Regions from separate parts of the Paenibacillus sp. JCM 9796 genome, predicted to be linked through region 4. Evidence: riboswitches for the same ligand, from Rfam matches in the RefSeq annotation. Region 4 holds a riboswitch; each other region holds the start of a gene.
What was found. A riboswitch is a leader RNA that binds a small molecule or an ion and turns the genes downstream of it on or off. The one in region 4 is predicted to bind cobalamin.

Region 1: another riboswitch for cobalamin. It lies ahead of metE (5-methyltetrahydropteroyltriglutamate--homocysteine S-methyltransferase); the one in region 4 lies ahead of ACZ439_RS08840 (S-layer homology domain-containing protein).
Region 2: another riboswitch for cobalamin. It lies ahead of ACZ439_RS26820 (energy-coupling factor ABC transporter permease); the one in region 4 lies ahead of ACZ439_RS08840 (S-layer homology domain-containing protein).
Region 3: another riboswitch for cobalamin. It lies ahead of ACZ439_RS07555 (ABC transporter substrate-binding protein); the one in region 4 lies ahead of ACZ439_RS08840 (S-layer homology domain-containing protein).

Annotation. Positions count from the first base shown of each region.
Region 1 is NZ_AP043723.1:5,246,293-5,252,052, forward strand. Features, by position in the region: gene ACZ439_RS25275 (benzoate/H(+) symporter BenE family transporter) at 1-715, opposite strand, end outside; gene ACZ439_RS25280 (hypothetical protein) at 961-1,176, shown strand; gene metE (5-methyltetrahydropteroyltriglutamate--homocysteine S-methyltransferase) at 1,296-3,590, opposite strand; cobalamin riboswitch at 3,743-3,947, opposite strand; gene ACZ439_RS25290 (ABC transporter substrate-binding protein) at 4,183-5,760, shown strand, end outside; gene ACZ439_RS25295 (ABC transporter permease) at 5,760-5,760, shown strand, end outside.
Region 2 is NZ_AP043723.1:5,606,305-5,612,064, forward strand. Features, by position in the region: gene cbiQ (cobalt ECF transporter T component CbiQ) at 1-356, opposite strand, end outside; gene ACZ439_RS26815 (energy-coupling factor ABC transporter substrate-binding protein) at 353-637, opposite strand; gene ACZ439_RS26820 (energy-coupling factor ABC transporter permease) at 634-1,401, opposite strand; cobalamin riboswitch at 1,569-1,765, opposite strand; gene xerS (tyrosine recombinase XerS) at 1,958-3,058, shown strand; gene ACZ439_RS26830 (PASTA domain-containing protein) at 3,089-4,378, opposite strand; gene ACZ439_RS26835 (SOS response-associated peptidase) at 4,780-5,472, opposite strand; gene ACZ439_RS26840 (aldose epimerase family protein) at 5,650-5,760, shown strand, end outside.
Region 3 is NZ_AP043723.1:1,544,381-1,550,140, reverse strand. Features, by position in the region: gene cysK (cysteine synthase A) at 1-266, shown strand, start outside; gene ACZ439_RS07580 (hypothetical protein) at 405-704, shown strand; gene ACZ439_RS07575 (Lrp/AsnC family transcriptional regulator) at 882-1,373, shown strand; gene ACZ439_RS07570 (aminotransferase class I/II-fold pyridoxal phosphate-dependent enzyme) at 1,389-2,585, shown strand; gene ACZ439_RS07565 (aspartyl-phosphate phosphatase Spo0E family protein) at 2,715-2,984, shown strand; gene ACZ439_RS07560 (hypothetical protein) at 3,106-3,645, shown strand; cobalamin riboswitch at 3,681-3,894, shown strand; gene ACZ439_RS07555 (ABC transporter substrate-binding protein) at 4,072-5,088, shown strand; gene ACZ439_RS07550 (FecCD family ABC transporter permease) at 5,088-5,760, shown strand, end outside.
Region 4 is NZ_AP043723.1:1,821,571-1,827,330, forward strand. Features, by position in the region: gene ACZ439_RS08840 (S-layer homology domain-containing protein) at 1-4,471, opposite strand, end outside; cobalamin riboswitch at 4,624-4,843, opposite strand; gene ACZ439_RS08845 (methyl-accepting chemotaxis protein) at 4,974-5,760, opposite strand, start outside.

The DNA of each region.
Region 1 (5,760 bases), 2.2 Mb from region 4:
TGACGGGCAGCTCGAAGCCATTTTTTCGGAGCGCGGCAAGGGCTACGGCAATATCGTTGCTTAGAATCAGTACGGCGACCGGTATCGTGATCGAGATGAAAGCATGCGCGGTAAAGGTAGGCATTACGGTTTGCGGCCATGCGAATACCGCTTCTTTCATCGGCGGCAAGGAGCCGCTGACCGCAAGTCCTATGATGCCGAAAACCAGTACCCCGATGATCGGCGGGATTTTCTTGGATATTTTCGGCATGATCAAAAATCCGAATACGGCTAACCCGCCAATAAGCGGAGCTTGCTTGAGGGCGGGAACCATTTTGACGATATAGTTCAGGACCAATCCCGCCAGCATGGCGTCCAGCATCGGTTTCGGAATGTAACGGAGCCACTTGTCGAACAGGCCGGACAACCCGACCAGCGCAACGACGACTCCCGCCAATATGTAGCTCCCTGCCAGTTCGGATAAGGAGAACCCGGAAACAGCCGTGCTTAAAAAGGCTATCGCTGTAATGGAATGGCAGCCGGCGATTGGAATTTTGTACATCAGCGCCAAAGCAAGATTCAATAGGCCGCCGATAATGTAAACGGCACAAATCCAGGAAATGAGCACAGGCCTGCTGAAGCCTGCGGCGTTCGCCGTATCAATCACAAGAATGAGGCCCCCTGTATAAGCCATTAGAGCGGATATGATACCGCTGGATACGTTCTGCGTGTTCAAATGTGGCACCTCCAGCTTCATCTAATTCTTTTATTATAATCCTACCTGTCAAGCCCCCGCATTTCATGCATGGCAAGAGTTCAATTTTCCGTAATAATAATAGCCCGTTCGAGTCATAGGAATCTCTGGGGGAATAAGTAAAATTAAAAATGTGCCATGGAAAGGAACGAGGCCCGTTCCCGTCTCGTAACAAGTAAGTAGGGACGCGGTCCATCTAAGGAATGGCGAAGGAGGAGGGAGCGAACGTGCAGTTTGAGATTTGCAAGCTGGGGAACAGCAGCCTGCCCGGTGTACCGGAAGCAAGAACAGGCGGAAGCGGGACAACGTTGGACAAGTTTGTAGCGAATACGGTCAATCGGCAGCTTGCTCCAGGAGATCTGCTGCCCCTGAGCCCGTACAAGCAGCATACGGCCGTAAACCTGTCTTTATCGTTTCATCCGACGGGTTGTCCGATGTCGTGAACATCGGCTTCCCGAATGAATAGAGCGGCCGCTTTACCGACGATAATCGGAAAGCGGCCGTTGTGTTGTTGTGTGGCGGATATGTTTCCTGCGAGTCGTTAAGCCCGCTGGAGCATGTATCAGACCGGCTTCAAGCTTTGTTCCCGGTACTGTTTGGCGGCAGCGACCATATTCCGGAGGGCTGCGATCGTTTCGTCAACGCCTCTCGTCTTGAGTCCGCAGTCCGGATTGATCCAGAACAATTCGGGGTCCAGCACGGCAAGCGCGCGGTCGATCATTCGCACCATCTCATCCACGGAAGGCACTCTCGGACTGTGAATGTCGTACACGCCAAGACCGATGCCGTGATCGTAGGTGTGCTCCTCGAAGCTGTGCATCAATTCGCCGTGGCTGCGGGACGTCTCGATGGAGATGACGTCCGCATCCAGGGCACGGATCGAATCGATAATATCGTGAAACTCGCAGTAGCACATATGCGTATGGATTTGCGTCGTATCCTTGACCGTCGATGTAGCCAGCCGGAAGGCAAGCACCGACCACTCCAGATACTTCTGCCAATCTTCCCGCTTCAGCGGCAGCCCCTCGCGAAGTGCAGGCTCGTCCATCTGGATCATTTCCACACCGGCGCGTTCGAGCGCTTCCACTTCGCGGCGAAGCGCCAAAGCGATCTGATAGGCCACCGTCTCCCGCGGGATATCGTCCCGGACGAAGGACCAGTTCAGAATGGTAATCGGGCCCGTCAGCATGCCTTTGACCGGTTTAGCGGTCAAGCTCTGCGCATAGACGGTTTCATCGACCGTCATCGGCTTTGTGAATTCCACGTCGCCGTATATGACAGGCGGCTTCACGCAGCGGGAGCCATAGGACTGTACCCAGCCGTTCGACGTGAACGCAAAACCGTCCAGTTTCTCGCCGAAAAATTCCACCATATCCGTCCGTTCAAATTCACCGTGAACGAGCACATCCAGATCCAATTCCTCCTGCAAAGCGATCCAGGTCCGAATTTGTTCCCGGATAAAGGCTTCATACTGCTCCTGGCTCCATTCGCCGCTTCTCCAATGTTTCCGGGCCTGTCTCACTTCGAGCGTCTGCGAGAAGCTGCCGATCGTAGTCGTGGGCAGGAACGGCAAGTTCCACTTGCTCTGCTGAACGGCACGCCGCTCCGCAAAGGGCCGGCTTCGCTCGGACGGCTGGAGGGCGATCCGGCTCGTTTCGGACTGCACCCGTTCGTTGTTTCGGGAAGGGGAGGCGTTGAGCTCCTGAACCGCTTGACGGCTTTGTTCCAGCTCGGCTGCGATTGCCGCGGGACCTTCGTTCACGGCTCGGGTCAATAGTACGAGCTCCTCGAGCTTCTCGTTTGCGAACGCAAGTGCGTTCCGCAGCGTAGGCTCCAGCTTCGTTTCATGTGCGGCCGTGACCGGAACATGAAGCAGGCTGCAGCTTGGCTGGATCATCATTCTCTCATACGGGACGATCGGGGACAACGTGTGGAGCAGCCGGAGCCGCGCGTCCAGATCGGAACGCCAAATGCCTCGTCCGTCGATCAAGCCGACGCCAAGCGTCTTATCTGCAGGAAATCCATATTGCAGCAAATGCTCGCTGTTTTTGTCCAGCCCGTGAGCGAAGTCGAGGCCAATGCCTTGCACCGGCAGCGCAGCGATGTGTTCATACAGATCGACGGCGTCGAAGTACGTTTGCAGCATCAGCTTAAGACGTGGGGCCGCTTCGTGCAGCTTCTTGTAAACGAATGCGACCCGCTCCATATCGGCTTCCGTTAATGAGGTCGCAAGAATCGGCTCATCGATCTGCACCCATTGCGCGCCTTCCTGCTCAAGCTCGCTCAATATGCGGGCATACAAAGGCACGAACCGCTCCAGCAGCTTATCGAAGTGCTCGGTCTTGTAGCCCTTGGACAGCTTCAGGAACGTGTATGGCCCGATCAGGACGGGCTTGCCTTCAATGCCGAGACGGAGTTTGGCTTCCCGGTAGGCCAGGAGCGGTTTGTTCACGGTCAGCTGCGGCTCGGCGCCGTTCAGCTCCGGCACAATGTAGTGGTAGTTGGTGTTAAACCATTTGGTCATCTCGCAGGCCGGGGCGCCCTCGCTGCCGCGGGCCATCGCGAAATAGGCGCTCAGCGGCACTTCGCCGCCTTCGTAACCGAAGCGGCCGGGCACGAGCCCGAACATCGCTGCCGTATCCAGCATGTGGTCGTAGAAGGTGAAATCGTTGACAGGGATCAAGTCGATGCCGCTCGCCTGCTGGGTGCGAAGATGGTTGAGCCGTATTTCTTCCATGCGGCTGACCAGCTCCGTCTCCTGCAGCTTTCCGGCCCAGTAGGCCTCAAGCGCTTTTTTCCATTCGCGCCCGCCGCCGATTCGCGGATATCCCAGGTTGCTGCTTAATGCTCGGTTCATAGGTATTCCTCCAGTTCATTTGTTTTCATAAGCGGTGCTTTCCCATGCAAAAAAGGCATCTTTACCCAGTAAAAGTCAAGGGTAAAGATGCCTCCCGATTGTTTGTACGGCGGCTGCCATCTTTAACACCTCCCTATCTCCCGTAGGTAAAAGCAGTGCTGTCAAAATAGGCAGGTCTCCTGGCTCCAGAATCATCGTCTTACGTCGGCCTTCCCAATCCGAAGGATTAGTGGCGCCGGGTGACGTTCGACTCCTCTGTTACAGTGGCGGGACCGCGTCGGCATTTCACCGAACTTCCCTTTTAAGCTCCGCCCGGCATAACGACCGGTCCGGAGCACCTATTTCCACATGATTCAATTATCGAATACCGAGTAATAGTACAATATTTCTTAGGTTTATTCAAACCTTTTTTACGAACAAGCGGAGAAGAGGCAGAGCAGCGGTTGTTGTAACACAAAGTTTAAAAATAATAGCACAATTGTAGTGACAGAAATTGGTTTCATGTGCTACGCTATGCAAGTGCTACTATACACCTGAATCGTGCTACTGCACACGTTAACAACTTAATTCGAAGGAGTGTTTGAGTTTGAAAATGTGTTTACGATGGACGCTAATGATGCTGTTAGTGGCAGCGCTTTGCATCAGCGGCTGCACCCGGGCCAAGACCGAGCAGGCGGCCGCCCCGAAGGAGGAGCTTGTTCTTGCGATAGGCGGCGAGCCGGAGGGAGGCTTCGATCCGACAACGGGATGGGGGCGCTACGGATCTCCATTGTTTCAAAGCACGCTGCTCAAGCGCGACAGCAGCTTGAATATCGTCAACGATCTTGCAACGGGCTATGAGGTCAGCGGGGACGGTCTGGACTGGACGGTGAAGCTGCGGAAGGATGTCAAATTTTCCGACGGGCATCCGTTAACGGCCGCCGACGTTCAGTATACGTTCCAAACCGCAGCCGCAAGCGGCTCTGCCATCGATTTAAGCAATGTCAAGGATGTGGCGGCGGCGGACGAGCATACGGTCAAGTTTTCATTGAAGGAACCGCAATCGACCTTCGCCCAGATGCTTGTGAGCACAGGTATCGTTCCGAAGCATGCGCACGGCAGCGATTATGCCAAAAAACCGGTCGGCTCCGGCCCTTATAAGCTGGTGCAATGGGATCAAGGGCAGCAGCTGATCGTCGAGCCGAATCCCGAATATTACGGGACGAAGCCCTACTTCAAGAAAATCACATTCCTGTTTCTTGCCGAGGATGCGGCTTTCGCCGCCGCCAAAGCCGGAACGGTCGATATGGCGGCCATCCCTGCGGCGTTCAGCAAACAGCAGGTGAGCGGCATGCAGCTTCAAGCTATACATACGGTGGACAACCGCGGAATCATGTTTCCCTATGTAAAATCGGGCGGCCAAACGAAAGAAGGATATCCGGTCGGCAACGATGTCACCGCGGAATTGTCGATCCGCAAGGCGATCAATCTGGCGCTGGACCGCAAGGCGCTGGTTCAAGGCGTCTTGGAGGGACACGGCACGCCCGCGTATACGATTAATGACGGGCTGCCCTGGTTTAATGCCGAGGCCGTCATTCAAGACGGCGATATGAATGCGGCGAAGCAGCTGCTTGCGGACGACGGATGGAAGGATACGAACGGCGACGGCATCGTGGAGAAAGGCGCTCTGAAGGCCGAGTTTACCCTCATCTACCCGTCAAGCGACGTCACCCGCCAGTCTCTTGCACTCGCCGCAGCCGATTCGCTCAAGCCGCTTGGCATTCAAGTCAAGGTGGAAGGGAAAAGCTGGGATGACATTGGCAAGCAAATGCATGCGAATGCGGTTCTCTTCGGCTGGGGAAGCCACGATCCGGTGGAAATGTACAATGTGTACAGCAGCAAGTTCAGCGGCGTCGATTATTACAATCCCGGATTTTACCACAATCCGGCCGTTGAGGCTTACATGAGTCAGGCTTTGAAGGCGATCCATGAGAAAGACGCCTGGAATCTGTGGAAAAAAGCCCAGTGGGACGGCCAAACCGGCTTGAGCGCGCAGGGGGATGCGCCTTGGGCCTGGCTCGTGAACCTGGACCACTTGTATCTGGTGAAGCTGGGCCTCGATATCGGCAAGCAGAAGATTCATCCGCACGGACACGGATGGCCGGTAACCGACAACATTGAGGAATGGCGA
Region 2 (5,760 bases), 1.9 Mb from region 4:
TCCACCGCCTGAACCAAGGCCGCCGGTGAAATATACAACCACCCGCGAAATACCGGAACAGCCAGCAGCGCATCCGGCCGGACGCTTGCGGCGGACGAAGCCGCCTCGATCACCCACGCCGGCAAGCTGGTCACATAAAAGAAGCACGATGCGCCGAACAACCAGCTGTACGTCTTTAACGGGATACCCGCGTAACCGACCGTCCAGACCAGCATCCAACAGAAGATCGCAGCCTGAACCGCAGGCTGCGCCGCATACGCAAGCGTCAGCAGCACGGCCGCAAATCCGCATTTCCACATCGGGGAAACGTGCCGCAGCTTATTGGTATACGACAAGCTATCGATCGTATGGATCATCGGTCTTTAGATTTCGCGGCTTTTCCTTTATAAAGCCCGACCGTATACCCGATCACGGCAGCGCCGACGGCGGCCTGCAAAGCGAACAGCATGCTCTCGGTTTCCGCAGGCGGCTCCAGCAGCGGAGCAAACCAAGGCTCGTAGGCCGGCGACAGCTGGCGGATCATATCCTCGGCCGCCCCGTCGGCTCCCCCGAATTCTCCGTCGACAAGAAGCAGCGGAAGCGTGCTCAGCAGCACGACGCCGGCGATAAGCAGGCCGTTTTTCATCCTTTTGGTCATGAATGATCGACTCCTTTCGTTGTATGCCGCACAACCGACAAAGCTTCGGCATGGTGCAACCGCAGCCAGTTCCAGACAAGCACAGTCAACAGTCCTTCGCTAATCGCAAGCGGTACTTGCGTGATGGCGAAAATACCCGAAAATTTCATGAACGAGGCGGCAACGCCCCCTTCTGCAGCAGGGAACGCCAGAGCCAGCTGCACGGAAGTTACCAAATACGTCGACAAATCGGCTAGAGCGGCTGCCGTGAAGACGGCCCACACTTCTTTACCCGTCGTCTTCACCATGAATTTGTAGGCGAAGAACCCGACGATCGGGCCGGCAACCGCCATCGCAAACGCATTGGCTCCCAGCGTCGTCAATCCCCCGTGTGCGAGCAGCAAAGCCTGGAACAGCAGAACGATCGAACCGAGCACGCTCATCGGCAGCGGCCCGAACATCACGGTGCCGAGACCGGTTCCGGTCGGATGAGAGCTGCTGCCTGTAACCGAAGGAAGCTTCAAGGCGGACAGTACGAACGTGAACGCAGCCGCCAGACCGAGCAGCAGCTTCAATTCCGGCGACGTCTTCGTGATCCGGGCAATGGCGCGGACGCCGAGCACGAAGAACGGGATAAACACCGCCCACCAGAAGATCGCCCATCCCGGCGGCAAGAATCCCTCCATGATGTGCATCGCATTAGCAGATTGCGGCTCGTTCACGACAAAATAAACGATAAATCCGATGATAACCGCGATCATTGACAAGACTTTGGACGATTTCATTTAATCTCCTCCCATGAATTTGTGCAACAAAAAAAGCATTCCCAACCGTAGACGGTTAGAAATGCTTCTTATCCTGATAAACTTTCGGAACGAAAGGGGCCATTCACCCTCCGTACGAAAACCGATCGCAGCAGCTTCCTAACACCTCCCTATCTTCCGTAGGTATATCAGTGTCGTCAGAACAGGCAGGTCTCCTGGCTACCAGCATCGACGCCCGCAAGCCGCCTTCCCGATCCGGTTGCGAATCAGTGGCTTCGTGGCTGCGAACTACGCTGTTACAGTGGCGGGACCGCATCGGATTTGCACCGAACTTCCCTATTAAGCTTCAACCTGAAGTTGAAGCACCTGTTCCCACAATATGCACTTGTGTAAGACTAGCCTTAATGTACACGAACCTGCCTGTGAATTCAACCCCCATATCTAACCGATTTCCTGCAATTGTGATAAAATAACGGGTACAGCGATCGGTTCAAGTAGCTGTCAACCAACAAAACAATACATAATTATAATTATGTTAACTAATTGCTGAATACAGGCAGTTAAGGAGCGTGGCCCGATGAACGTAATCAAAGTCAAAGACCGTTTGGAGCTGGAGAAAAAAATCCCGCTGATGCCCTGGTACGTGGAGAAATTCATTAATTATAAACTGCCCGACTTGTCTCCCTCTTCCCTGCTCGAATATGTGAGGGATTACGAGACATTCTTCGGCTGGCTGCTCGCCGAAGGGTTGAGTACGGCCGGACAAATGAAAGATGTGCCGCTCCTCGATCTCGAGCGGCTGCATATGGAGAGCATCGATCATTACAAGATGTTCCTCGCCATGCGCAAAACGAACGCCAATTCGAAAACGACCATTTCCCGCAAGCTGTCCTCGCTGCGCTCGTTGTTTCATTATTTGAGTCAAATCGCCGAGGACGAGAATTTCTACCCGCTGCTCAAGCGCAATGTCATGGCGAAGGTGGAAATTAAACGGACGCATAAACCGAAAGACTCGGCGGCCAAGCTCGAAGGCAAGCTGCTGCAGGAGGCGGAGATCGCCGAGTTTATCGACTATGTGAAGACGGGCTACGGCCAAGACGTGGCATCGAACAAGCAGGCGACCTATGCTTACGAGATCAATAAAACACGCGATGCCTGTCTCGTGAGCCTCATCCTCAACTCCGGACTGCGCGTGTCGGAGGTCGTTAACCTGAACGTCGAGGACGTCGATTTGAAGAAGAAGCTTATTTATGCGTTCCGCAAAGGCAAGAACGACGAGACGTTCAAAACGCCCGTCTATTTCCGGCAGGACGCGGTAGATGATCTGGCCTGTTATTTGGAGCTTCGCAGCTCGGTCTACAAAGCGCCGAAACGCGAGAAGGCGCTCTTCCTTGCTTTGGCTAACGGCAAACAGGAAGGCGAGCGTATGACCAAACGGGCGATTCAGGAAATGGTGATCAAATATGCCAAAAGATTCGGCAAACCTTACTTATCGGTTCATAAACTGCGCCATTCGTTCGCGACGGACTATTACTTGCGCAACGATCTGTACAAAACGCAGGAGCAGCTCGGTCACGCCTCGCCCGAAACGACACAAATTTACGCCCATCTAACCGATAAAACAATGTCTGAAGCGATCGACAAAGAGAAGAAGGACGGGATATCCGGTGCGTCTTGACGCCCGGAATTCCCGTCCTTCTTCGTCTGCTTAAGGCCCTTTGCTTACCCAGAACGATACATTGTCGCCTTTCTGGAGCGGAGTGCCCGGCGCAGGACTTTGACGAAACACCGTATTTGCCGAATGCGGGTTTTTCTCCAAATAAAACTGGTACCGAAGACCGGCGGCCAGCGCCTGTTTCTCCGCTTCTTCTTTGCTTAGACCGACCAGCTGCGGCGCTGTGACGGCTTGACCTTCTCCGGGTTGCGCCTCCGACGATGACTGAGGCTCAGCCGGTGTCGCGGGTACCGGGTTCGCTGCGGACGGCGTCTCCGGCAAAGCGGAGCTCTGGCCCGATTTCGCGGCGGTTTGCTGCGAGTCCGGAGACTTCCGGCCGATCCCGAGCTCCATAAACAATAGAAACACGCCGACCGCGGTCACGGCCGCCACCGTAAACAAGGCCATGCCGATCAGCGATTTTTTCCAAAAACCGCCGCTCTTAGCTTCTTCCACTTCTTCCTCTTCTTCGACGATCTCATCCTTTACGGTTGAACGAACGAGCTCATCCTTGGCCGGTACCGCTGCATGCTCCCGTTTGATCGCGAAGCGCACCTCTTCTTCCTTGTCCGGCATCCCGGCTGCCCCATCCGGCGCCGCCTGTCCGGACAGCTGGCCTAACTGCATGATGAACGACGATAAGGTATGCTGGCCCCTCCATGCACGTCCGAGAAGAACGAGCAATGCGTCCTTACGCTCATCCGTCGTGGCAACGAGAGCCGTACGCAAACGCTGCTCCCTCTGTTCCAGCGACGAAGGAATAGATTCCGTCCCCATAAACAGCTGATAGATCAAGCTGGCAAGTCCTCGAGCGCCCTGCTCGTCGCTCTTCACTTTTTCCCAGCAGTTAATAATTTTAAGGTGACCGTCGTTTCCGATCCAGACGTTGTCCGCCATGACGGAGAAGCCGGCGATGCCTTTTTCCAAGGCGTCTAGCATGCCTTTACTCAGCTCGAACGACATGGCAACGACGTCGGCCAAGGTGAATGCTCGGCGTTGTAGCCTGGCCAACAGCGGTTCCCCGTCGAACGATTTCAGAACGGCGTAAATCGATAAATCTTCGAAGCCGACGTCGAGCACATGCAAGAAGCGGGTATCATTTAAATGAGCTACCTCTTGAATCAAACGCATGTACGCTTGTTGTTCGTCGCGGTTCGGCTGCTCGGATACGAAAATAACGATATCCCGCCGCAGCGACAAATCCGTCCCCTCGAATAAAATACCGTTTTTGGCTGGAATAACCGGTTTTTTGAGTACATAACGGGCACGGAGCGTTTTCTCCATCGTGACCCCCTCCAAGCATTTACTTCTAAGCGATACTCGTTACTAACAGCATTAACCCGATTCGCAGGTTTTTAAACAGAACGGAAGACGGGCGCAAGACGGTTCTTATACGATTCGTACATCATCGTAAATTTGGAGGCGTAATCTGGAAAATCGTTTGCGGGATGCGGATGGGACACCGTTCGATAATTATTAATATCATTAATTATTAGTAATATTAAATATAAGATGGCCTTCACATCTGCTTTAAGGTGTATTCGTGGGAAACCGCTTCTATACCTGACAAATTCCATTCCCGTCTCATGGCCGCTTCATGCCCGGATGATCTGTCCTGCACGGGAAAACGGCCGAAAAGGACGTTCCCAAGCGACCGTCCTTTTCGCCGCGGCACATGAACAAGCCTACCGTTTAAGCGATGCCTGAAGCAGCGCTTTTACCTTCATCGGCATCTCCCCCTCGCTGTCTTCGTCAGGGCTTGAGCCGGACCATTCGTCCGCACCTACCGGCTCCACGCGCATGCGCTCCGGCGGAAACGGCGATAACAGGCTTTGCAAAAAATCAGGCTCGCCGTTGCGCTTCGAGTCGAGCCACTCCTTCAGATCTCGTTCCTGTAAAATCGCCGGCATCCGCTCCGTATAATCGTAGAGCAGCCGGTTGGCGGCAGTCGTCATCATGGTGCAAGTCCGAAACTCGCCGTTCTGCTTGTCTTTCCAAATTTCATAAAATCCCGCAACCCCGAAAGTCTTCCGGTCCGTCAACGAAACACGGACATAACGGCGGCGCTTGCCTTCCGCCGCAGATACATAAAACCCGTCGCAAGGAAACACACAGCGGTGTTTGGCAAACAGCTTGCGATACTCGCGTTTTTCCTGAATATCTGCGCCGCTGGTTAATACGGCGTCCTTCGCCCAAAAGGGGATCAGCCCCCAGCGGTACCCTTCCAGCTTGCGCTGTCCCTGCTCGTTCACGATAACCGGCACCGTACGGGTCGGAGCATAGTCCGAACGCGGACGGAGCGACATGCGGATGTCGTTCAACTCGAACCGATCGAATAACTCCGTAACCCCGCTCATGAGCGAGAACCGTTCGCACATGTCCATCCCCCCATCTTTATTCATCGATACATTACCAGTATCTTCTTGGGGTAAAATATTATGCACGCCGTCATCGTGAAGCCTTCTTGAAGCGGCGGCGATGAGCAGGGAATGAATGGCACAGTTTGTCCGGTTTATGATACCATAACGAAGTGTAATGAACGAGGAGGCGAACAAATGAGCGGTTATTCAATTCGAACCTACGAAGATACGTATACAGTTTATGAGTTAAAGGAAGCGGATGGCGACGCCTGGTTTCGCATCGTCCCGGAACGGGGAGGCATCGTG
Region 3 (5,760 bases), 280 kb from region 4:
CGCACAAGCTGGTCGGGACGAGCCCGGGCTTTGTTCCGGCGATCTTGAATACGAGCGTATACGACGAGATTGTGCAAGTATCCGACGAGGACGCGCTGCATACGATGCGCGAGCTCGCCAGGCGCGAGGGCATTCTTGTCGGGCCGTCGGCAGGGGCGTCGGTGTGGACCGGGTTGCAGGTGGCGCGCAGGCTTGGAGCCGGCAAACGGGTGTTATGCATAGCTCCCGATACGGGCGAACGCTATTTAAGCATGGATATTTTTTAAACGAATACAAAGATACTCGGCTAAGAAGCCGGGTATTTTTCATTCAGAGGGTTTGCATATTTATTCAATAATGTGTATAATAATAAATATAAAGCAGGTGGATGTTACGGTCCTGAATCAGGGGAGGAGAATCGCGAAATGAAAATCGCGCTGCATAACGAGCTTCCGGGTGAAGCGCAATTTCGTCAATGGATCGACTCTATGGCGGGAGAAGCCGACGGCTTTCCGGTCTTCGAATATGAAACGATATGTCAAAGCGGGCGTATTATCGCCGCTTATGATCAAGAACGATTAGTTGGCCTCGGCCGGCTGTCGGACAATAACGCCGCTTCGCAGATGGAATTTTCCATATTGCCGGAGTACCGTAACCGGGAGATTGAAATGTATATGCGTAAGCTGCTGCCCGTTGCATCGTCGAAGTCGTCCGTTCATTCATAGCGGCCAAGCCCGCCAATCCTACCAGTGCCCATATCAGGTGTCCAGCGGAATGAAGCTGAACGCCTTTTTTTTGCGCCCGGAACCTCGAAGAGGAATCACCTATTTTTGCTTTGCCAAGCGGGTGCGATAGGTGTAATATGAAGAAATAGTTTCTTGTTTAAACAGGAGGATGAGTCCATGGAACAATTCAAAATGAAAATCATTGAGCTGCTGAAGGAAGACGCTCGCCGCACACCAGCCCTGATCGCGACTATGCTTGCGGCACCGGAGGCGGAAGTGGCGGAGGCGATCCGCGAGCTCGAGGAAGCGAACGTTATCGTAAAATACGCGACGGTCGTGAATTGGGCCAAAGTGGATAGCGAGAAAGTCACCGCTTTAATCGAAGTGCAGATTACACCTGAACGCGGCCGCGGTTTCGATGCCATAGCGGAGCGTATTAACTTATATCCGGAAGTGAAGTCGGTTTACTTGATGTCGGGAGCGTACGATTTGCTTGTTGAAATTGAAGGCAAGACGCTCAAGGAAGTCGCGTCGTTCGTATCGAACAAGTTGTCCCCGATCGATCGCGTGCTGTCGACGAAGACGCATTTTATTTTGAAAAAGTATAAACAGGACGGGATTTCGTTCGAGGATCATCAGGACGACAGCCGTCTGCTAATCTCACCGTAAAGGACGTCGTGAACGATGATAGAACAACAAAGTCAAAGTCAAACCAAGAAATCGATGTCGAGCTATATTGCTCCGCTTGTACGCGAAATTCCGCCTTCGGGGATCCGCAAGTTTTTCGATCTGACTGTCGGCAGTAAAGATATCATCTCCCTTGGCGTCGGCGAACCGGACTTTAGCACGCCTTGGCACGTCAGAGAAGCATGCGTCTATGCGCTGGAGAGGGGAAACACCAAATATACGCCGAATTCCGGCTTGCCGGAGCTGCGCGAAGCTATCGCCGAATACTTGTACGATTCGTTCCAGGTCCCTTACGAACCGACGGACGAGGTGCTCGTTACGGTCGGCGGCAGCGAAGCGATCGACCTGGCGCTTCGCGTGTTGGTTACGCCGGGCGACGAGATTCTGATCCCGGAGCCTTGTTATATTTCGTATAGCCCGATTACGAAAATCGGCGGCGGCATTCCCGTAGGGATCGAGACGTTCGCCAAAGATCAGTTCAAGCTGACGCCTGAAGCATTGAAAGCGGCCATCACGCCTCGCTCTAAAGTGCTGATTTTGTGCTACCCCAGCAATCCGACGGGAGGCATCATGACCTATGAGGATTGGCTGCCTATCGCCAAAATCGTCGAGGAGCACGATCTTATCGTCATCTCGGACGAAATATACGCCGAGCTGACGTATGAGAAAAAGCACGTCAGCTTCGCCTCCATACCCGGCATGCGCGACCGGACGATTCTGGTTAGCGGGTTCTCCAAGGCTTTCGCCATGACCGGATGGCGGATGGGGTATGCTTGCGGACACCGCGATTTGATTGCGGCCATGCTGAAAATCCATCAATACACCGTCATGTGCGCGCCGTCAATGGGCCAAGTGGCGGCCATCGAAGCGCTTCGGCACGGGCTGGAGGAGAAGGACCGGATGGTGGAGTCGTACAATCAGCGCAGGCGGTTAGTTGTGCATGGTTTCAGCCAGATCGGTTTGCCGTGCCATGAGCCGCAAGGAGCGTTTTATGCGTTTCCTTCGATTCAAGCGACCGGCCTTACCTCGGAGGAATTTGCGCAGCGCCTTTTATTCGAGGGGAAGGTCGCGGCGGTGCCCGGATCTGCGTTCGGACTGGGCGGCGAAGGTTTTTTACGCTGTTCCTACGCCTATTCGGTCAGTCAATTGACGGAAGCGATCGATCGAATAGGAAATTTCATGAAAAAGTTGTAGGTTCGACAAAAATAGTCATTTTCAAGTTTCTCCAAAACTGGTATGTTAGATGTATGGAAGTTTCATAGATAAATCCTTTATGAAGCTGTTATCCATAGGTCTAAAGATCGGGAACGGGAGGGATGAACGATGGCATTTCCGGAATATCGGCTTCGGCAGTATTTGAACGTCGTATGGATTCAAGAGAACGATCGCAATGCCAAGTGGATTTTTGGTAAACGGAAAACAAACTCATCCGCAACGTCTTTAGAAGATGAAATTTACCGTCTGCGACAAGAGCTGGAATCGTTAGTCCAAAGCGGGAATACGTTAACTTCCCCTCGAGTCGTCGAGATTAGTATGGAACTGGACATTAAAATTAATGAATATATGAATCGTCATCGTGGAAGCCGTTCCTGAACGGCTTCTTTTCGTTATTCCTTATATTTTGATACAAGCCTTTCGGGTATGGTAAGATAGGTCGATAGAGACCTAGCAGATGAATGTTTTGACGCAACGCGGCAAATGGGAGGAAAAGGATTTGAGGAAAGGAAGCTGGCTGGTCATCGCGTTGGTCCTTATGCTTCTGGCCGGATGCGGCGGCGGAGGAACGAAAGCGGACGTGCCGATTTTTATCATGTCATCGACAAGCATGCCGGGCGGTGCGGCGGAGAAGCTTGAAGCGGCCCTTGTGTCTAAAGTGGGAGAAGCCCCAACGGTGGCTGTCGCGGTCTCCCCGATGTTTTCGCTCGAGAAGATGATCATTGAGGTTGCGGCGGCCGGTAACGGAATTCTCATCCTTCCCGGCGATCAATTCCGGGGCTTGGGTAAGCAGGGTGGATACGTGCCGCTCGACGAATTGGCGAAGGCGGAAGACTTCCCGGACGGAGTGCTGGAACTGCCGGTGGACGGGAATCCGGACGGCAAGCTCGAAAAGCACTTATTCGGCATCTCGGTCGAGAAGACGACATGGTTCGCCGATCTGGGCCTGAGCGGCCAAGACTTGTACGCGTTCATTCCGCAAAATGCGCCGGATATTGAAAAAGCGAAGCAAGTGATGAAGCACATTGCGCAAAAATAGCCGTTGTCCTGAACGATTGGGCAATAAGCGGCGTTGTTCTAAATAAAGGTTCGGGTGCCTGCGGGCGGCGAAAGCCGCTGGTTCGCAGGTTAAAAGGGAAGCCGGTGCGATTCCGGCGCGGTCCCGCCACTGTAACCGGGCGATAAGCTCTCTCTGATAGCCACTTGCCGGCAATTGCCGGTTGGGAAGGCGAGAAAGCGCCGAAAGGAGCCCGGAAGCCAGGAAACCTGCCCGAACTTCATACGCTTGTTCCTTTCGCGGAAAAGGAGCGCAGCGGCGGTTTGCTCCGGCCCCAGGTCTTTACGACCCGGGACCGGGTCTGAAACATGCCCTCTGCTCCGGATTCGCGTCCGCAGGCGGAGGTTTTTTTGTATGTTCAGTCAAGGGAACGTTCTAGCCAATGATGAATGAAGGAGAGAAAAGATGATGAATACCAGCACAAAACGATACTTGCGAAAGCTGACGACGGCCGTCGTCAGCTTAGCGCTTGCGGCCGCATTGGCTGCTTGCGGCAGTAAGGCGACCGCGCCGAACCAAGGTCAGCTCGTCGACCCGCCGAAAGCGCAGAGCAGCCAGCAGGAAGGAACGGAGCAAGCGAAGCGGACGACATACCCGCTGAAGGTGCAGGATGCGACAGGCAAGGAATTCGTGTTTGAGAAAGCGCCGGAGCGGATCGCTTCGACGTCACCGAGCGAAACGGAGATCTTGTTTGCGCTCGGACTCGGGAGTAAAATCGTCGGCGTCTCGGATTATTGCGATTACCCGGCGGAAGCTGCGACGAAGCCGAAGCTCGGCAGCATCACGAAGCCGAACGAAGAAGCGCTGATCGGAGCGGGCGCCGATTTTGTTCTGACCGGCGTTTCCATGAAAGCGCCGACGGTGGACAAGCTGCGCGAGCTGAAGATCAATCTGTATCAGGTACAGCCGAAAACGATGGACGACGTCCTGGCGAACATTGAGAGAATGGGCGAAATTTTCGATCGCCAAGAAGAAGCCCGGAAGCTCGTCGAGCAAATGAAAGCGGATCGGCAAAGCGTGGTCGACGCTGTAAAATCAGTAAAGCCGGAGCAGAGGAAAAAAGTGTTCATCGAATTTTCCCCGGGCTATACCGTCGGTTCGGGCGAGTTTTTGAGCGAACTGATCGAGACGGCAGGCGGGATCAACGTATACGCATCGGAGAAAGGGTACGTCAAGCTGAGCGAAGAGAAAGTCATCGCCGCAAACCCGCAGGTCATTTTGTATCCGAAAAATTTGATCGACGACAAGTCGAAAAAATCGCTCGACCAAATCATTCGCGAGCGCAGCGGCTGGGATCAGCTCGAAGCGGTGAAAGGAAACAAGCTGGCCGGCATCGATAAAGATACGACAAGCCGTCCGGGTCCGCGAATTACGGAAGGCTTGAAGGAAATCGCCAAAGGAATTTATCCGGAACTGGTGAACTAATGAAGCGGAAGCTGATGCTATGGGGCGGACCTTGCCTTGTCTTGCTTCTGTTAGCCGCAACCGTCTCATTATCGGTCGGCTCGGTGCAGGTGCCTTTCGTGCACGTCTGGAAAATATTGCTGCATCACCTGCCTGGCATGGAGGGGCGCTTAACGGTAGATTGGCAAACGTCTTCGGAGCAAATCGTGTGGAAGGTCAGGCTGCCTCGCGTCGTGCTCGGGATGCTCGTCGGAGCGGCCTTGGGACTGGCTGGCGCCGCTTTCCAAGGGGTGCTGCGCAATCCGCTGGCCGATCCGTACACGCTCGGCGTTTCCTCGGGCGCGTCGGTCGGCGCTTCCTTTCTTATCTTATTCGGCTTGCAGTATGTATTCGGCGAATGGAGCGTTCCGGCGGTCGCCTTCGGTACAGGAACGCTAACGCTTGCGGTCGTGCTGATGCTGGCGAGAGCGGACGGCAAGCTGCGGATCGAAACGGTGATTTTATCGGGTGTGGTGATGCAGGCGTTTTTGTCGGCCCTAGTCTCGCTGATGGTCTCGATGTCGAAGCAGGTCATCAATGAAATTATATTCTGGCTGATGGGCAGCTTGGCGCTTCGCGGTTGGTCGTATACGTTGATATTGCTGCCTTACCTGGTAATTGGCGTAGCGGTGCTGACCGGTTACGGCCGGGCCA
Region 4 (5,760 bases):
GGAACCGTCCCGCTTCGTCGCCTTCCATCAGCCCTTGCTCGCGCACGGCTTGAATGAATGGTACGGCATCCGGGTACGATTCGCTCATATCGATAAATCCGGCGGAATCGGCGCCTGTGGCTTGCAATTGCAGCGCTCTTGCCAGCATGATAGCCATCTCCTGACGTGAAATGGCGGCATCCGGAGCAAACCGATCCGCGCTTACGCCCTGCACGATGCCCTTCGCCACCGCTTTGGTCACATAGCCTGCGTACCAGGCATCCGGAGCGACATCTGCGAAATCCGTCGTTGCTTCGGCCAGAGGCGCTTCGCCCATCATCCGCAGCAGCATTGCGGTAAATTGTACGCGGGTCACTTTTTGTTTAGGTTCGAAAACGGGTACCGATCCGCCCGTCCCCTCCATGATCCGGTAAATAGACGCCTTCTGTACGAACGGCAGCGCCCAGGAGGCAATGTCCGTCTGGTCGGCGTAGACCGGGGCGGCAGGCACCTGCCGATCAAGATTCACATAGGCTTGGTACGCTCCCAGCGCCATTAACGCCTGCTCCGTAGCCATGACCTCCGCTTCCCCTCCGCGTTCATGAGGGAAACCGCCGTTACTCAGCTGCAGCCCGAGCAAGCAGGCCAGCATGCTCTGCTTGCCGGACTTGAAATACGGGCTGTTCACCGGGTCGGTTCCGCTTACCGAGAGACCCCAAATCACTTGCGCTGTACTTTCCGCATTCTCCACACCGTTCAGGGCAAAGCCGCCGTCCGGGGACTGCACGGAGCCCAGCCATTTAACCGCCCTCTCCATGGCGGCTTTCACATCCGTCCGCTCTTGGTAAGGGGTAAGGGCAGCCAGCGCCGCAGCCGTTAAGTCGGGATTTCCCTGCTCGCCCTTCACAAGCGGCCAGCTGCCGTCCGCATTCTGCACGTCGAGGATCCACTGCGCCAGCTTCCCGGTCGTCCATTTCGCATCGGCCGGAATGCGATAAGCGCCTCCGTTCAAAGCCAGCAGCGCATAAATCGGGCCGTTGCTTCCCTGTACTTCCATCCGCTCGTTATTATAAATACGCTCGATCAGATTGAAGCCGCCTATCGATTCCGGATTGCCGCCTGCCGCCTGTACGCTTAGCGCCAATCTTTCATAGTCGGTGACGTTCCGGAACTCGCCGTTCTTCTCCTTCAGCTTGGCGGAAGCCAAAGCGAGGTAATCGTTTGGAACGGCCACGCCGGCTCTGCTCAGCGCATAGGCCGACCAGTCGCTCAGCTCCACGCCGCCCTTCAGCCATTGGGCCGCCCGTTCGATGGAAGGTCCGACGTCTATGCCCGCAGCCGGCGCCACTTTGGACTTGTCGATAACCGCGAATTTCGTAAAATGGTTCACCCATCCGGTAACCGTTCCCGTCTCGGCATCGATGACGGCCGGAATCGGAATCCATTGCTCCGTCTGCTCATCCAGCCACACCAGCGCCAACTGATCCAGACTTACCGAGGCAACCGGCGTTTTAATCGAAATTTGTACCGGTGTATCAAAGGACTGACCCTGCGGGCCGAACTCATACATCGAGGAAACGAGCTCGTTCCGCCCGGCCGAAGCCGAAGGAAGCTCGCTGACCGTCAGCTTCGTCGTTTCCTTAAGCGCACCGGCCGGAACCTGGAGCTGAACCTCCGCTTTGGCGTCGGCAATGACGGTTTCGGTATCGGCAGCTGCCGCTTTTTGCACGTTCACCGTATTGGCCGCCAAGTCCTTCTTGAGCGTATCGGCGGCATTCGCCGTCATTTTCTTGTCTGCGTTCAAGACAATGGCCGGCTTCGCGATCTCATGGATCGGCTTCCGGTTGTTATACGGCATCTCCAGCTTCTGAACCACATCGGCAGCCGCCGGGACGGTCGGCGCCACCGGTACCCCGACAGCGCCCGTTCCTCCGGTACCCGCGCCGGCATTCAAATCCTTGCCGCCGTCCAGCGTATAACGCCACGCCACCGTATCGCCCGGCTTCAAGGACGTGGAATCCGCCCCTGTGCTCAGGTAGGTGCCGTTGACCGCGTACATCCAGCCGCTTAGCGGCCCCCGGTCGAATTCCCGCAGTCCGTCAATGCCTTGGACGTAAGCCGTCGAGCCCGAGCCGGACGATTGAACGCGGCCTGCGCCCAGGGCCCGGATCAGAATGGAATAAGGCGTGTCGCCGCTCTGCAAGGAAACCGAGGTCGAAGGCAGGATCGTCCCCATGCTGCTGTCCCCGGTTACGGACACATATACGACAGGATTGACGACAGGACCCGTTCCTCCGTCTGTTCCGCCCCCGGTTCTCGGTTGAATCGTCACCGGTTGCGAGGTATGTACCACTTTCGGCGCCTCACCGGTCACATAGCCCGATATATCGAGGGTATAGGTTCCTGCAGGCAATCCGGCGAATGTGGCGATGCCTTCACTGCTTGTTGTGGCGGTCAAGCTTCCGATCTTCACTTGAATGCCGGCTGCGGGAGAAGCCGGCTTATTGTCCGCGAGCGTCTTCTTCACCGTAACGGTGAACGATTCGTTAGCCTTAGGCTGTGCAGGATTCAAGGCAATCGAATCGACCAAATACGTCGACGAGTTCCACTCCGCGTCGAATCCGCTAATATAAACGACCGCCCGGTCCCCCGGCTGCAGCGTATATTGATCCGCGCCGACCATTCCCGGATTCCACTTGCCTTGGCGGTAGATCGCATAGAGCCAAGCCCCGGCATCAGCGCCGACGGATTGGATGTACGTTCCGAAGCTGGCGTGTTCAAGCTCGTAAGGAACCTGGTTGGCATCTAGAAGCCGCACAACGCTTTCCAGCAAATTCGGAGAACTCGCCTTCCCTTCGGCATAAGTGCCCGAAGCTCCTTCAATTTGAATCGCCGCCGTTCCGACCTGAATCGTCTTGGAATCCTTGACGATCTTCGGCGCAAGCCCGTCTTGATAGCCTGTTACAACCGCTTGATAGGTGCCGCCGGGCAAGCCGGACGGGAACAACGCGTATCCGTTTGCGTCCGTCTCCACCTTACGTCCGCCCAATTCTACATAAACGCTGGCGGCAACCGTGACGACCTCGTCCCTTGTAACGTCATAATCCCATACCGACCGATAGACCTGAACCGTTACTGCCTGGCCTTCAACCGGCATCGCCGGCTCCACCTTAATCGAATCCACCAATGCGGTACTTATGCCTGTATAGTACAAATAAATGTCATCGCCGTTACGCAGGGAGTAGTCAGCCATGCCCAGGTTATTCGTGCGGGCATAATCCCAGGAGCCCTGGCGTTTGACATTGTACCCCCACCAGGTGCTGTAGTCGCTTTTACCGGAAATTCCGTTGATCGTATGAATGAAATGGCCGTCGCTCTCTTGAAAAGGAACCCCCTGCGCATGCAGCACTTGAGCCACAGCCTCATAGGCAGTCCCCACTATGGCGGAGCCTTCGGCGATCGTACCGGCGGGGCCTTCCACATGAACCGTCACGCGAGCTGCGGCAGGCGCTCCGCCCCCTGTGGTCAGGATCGCCTCATACGATCCGCTGTCACCGTTGACAGCCGTATGGAAGGCCGCCAGCGCCACAAGCGATTGCACCGTGGCCCATCCGTCGGAAGAACCGCCGGCCACATGGGCAAATCCGCCGTCGCCTTGCCGGTAACCGAATAAATAGGTAAGCGGGTTGCCGTTCGCCTTCGCGAAGCCTGAACTGCGCGCGTCGAGTCCGGCAGCGGACAACGCGAGAATGACCTGTGCGGTGCTTTCCGCATTTTCCCCATACTCCGAAAATCCGCCGTTCGCTAATTGCTGCGAGGACAGCCATTGAATGCCGCGGTCCATCGCCGGCCGGACACCGGTGTGCGCGGTATGAGCGGCCAGGGCGTTCACAGCAGACGCTGTAATGTCGATGCTGCTCGGCCCTCCGGCCCCAAGCGGCCATCCGCCGTCCGCATTTTGCTGCGCGAGCAGCCATGCCACGATTTTATCGGGATTCCACTTCGCGGTTAACGGAATGTGATAAGCATCGCCGCTCAAGGCCAGCAGCGCATAAATCGCGCCGTTCGTTCCCTGGGCAGTCAGCACATCGCTGTTATAAATGCCCTCAATAAGGTTGTACGAACTCGACCCGGCCGCGATCTGCTCGGGGTTTCCTCCGGCCGACTTTACGCCTAACGCAATCCGGGCATAGTCCGTTACCTTGCTGTAACGTCCGCCGTTCTGCTGAAGCTGCTCGCGGACGGATGATAAATATGAGGCCGGCACCTGCTTCCCGGCTGCAGCCAGCGCATAAGCATCCCAATCGGAAAGCGCGCCTCCATTCGCATCCAGGATGTAGCCGGCCGCATCGTCTATAGCCTGAGGAACCGTGACAAGCCCTCTCCCCGCTCCATCCGCATACGCAGGCGCCAGCCCGCCAAGCATGGATATGAGCAAGCACCAGCTTAGCAGGACCATGCTTATCTTGTTGATCCATCTGTTACTCTTCATCTGTTGTCCTATTCCCCTCTCTTGAAACTGACCTTCCTTAAACTAAAAAAGCACCCCTTCTCTATGAAGGGATGCCGATACGCATGAACCTGCAGGCAATATTACGTTCCTGACGGATTGCCGTTCCCCCTTCTCCTAATTTCGCGTAGGCGACGGTGTTCTCGGGTTAGACAGATATCCTGACTTGCGGATCGAAGCCGGACTTCCGTCATCCCAACCGCCCCCCCTAAACCAACTGAAGGACAGTGACATCATGGAAGCCGCTCCCCGCTTACAGTGGCGCGACCGTGCCGGATTCTCACCGGACTTCCCTGTTCGCCGAACGCCGGCATGGCTAGCCTCCCGTTCGACATCTACCCGAGCAAATGATTCAATTATGTACAAAGAATAACACGATCCCCAAGCATCGTCCAACTATTTCTTGCGGGCCAACCGCCCGCGGTCCTGACGCGGGGCCTCATCCCGCCGTACGCTTCGATCCACTCGCTTACAGCGGGCGGCTTCAGGATTCCATCACAAACCGGCCGGTAATTTTCTGCAGATTTCCGGAAATGCTTTTGAGCAAATCCGCTTGCTGCGCAATAAGCTCGGTAGCCAAGTGATGCCGTTCTCCGCTGCTCGCCATCGCTTGGGCGGACGCAGTGAACTGTTGAGAAATATCCCGAATCGCCTGCATGCTGCTTTCCATCGAATGAAGCCCAAGCTGAATTTCACGCATCTCCGCAGAATGCGCGGACGCTTGCTCCGCAGTCAGGCGGCACTTGTCGGCCACAAGGCGAATCATATCGCTCAATTGGCCAATCCTTCGGATTCCCCGTTCTACGGCAAGCCGTTCCGCTTTCACCGCATCCGCGGCTTCTTTCGATTTCAGCGCCATATTGTGCGTCAGCCCGATCGCGCGTTCCGCTACCTCATTGGATGTAACGGCAAGCTTCCTCACTTCGCCGGCAACGACCCCGAATCCTCTGCCTTCTTCGCCGGCCCTCGCAGCCTCAATCGCGGCGTTCAGCGCGAGCAGGTTCGTCTGTTCGGCAATTTCACGCATGTACAAGATGAACTCTCTCATTTCTTGCAATTGCCGCTCCAGCTCTTCCATCGAGCTCACGCTCCGCTTGCTCGTTTCCTGCAGGTCATTCATGTCATTGCGCAATTCCAGCGTCTTCTCCAGCCCGGCATGCGACGATGTCCGGGCCTCCTCGGATATCTTGCCCGAAAGCTCCATGTCTTGACCGGCCCGGCTGACTCTGTCGTGAATCTGCTGCATCCGGCTGCCGTTAAGTTCGATGAGC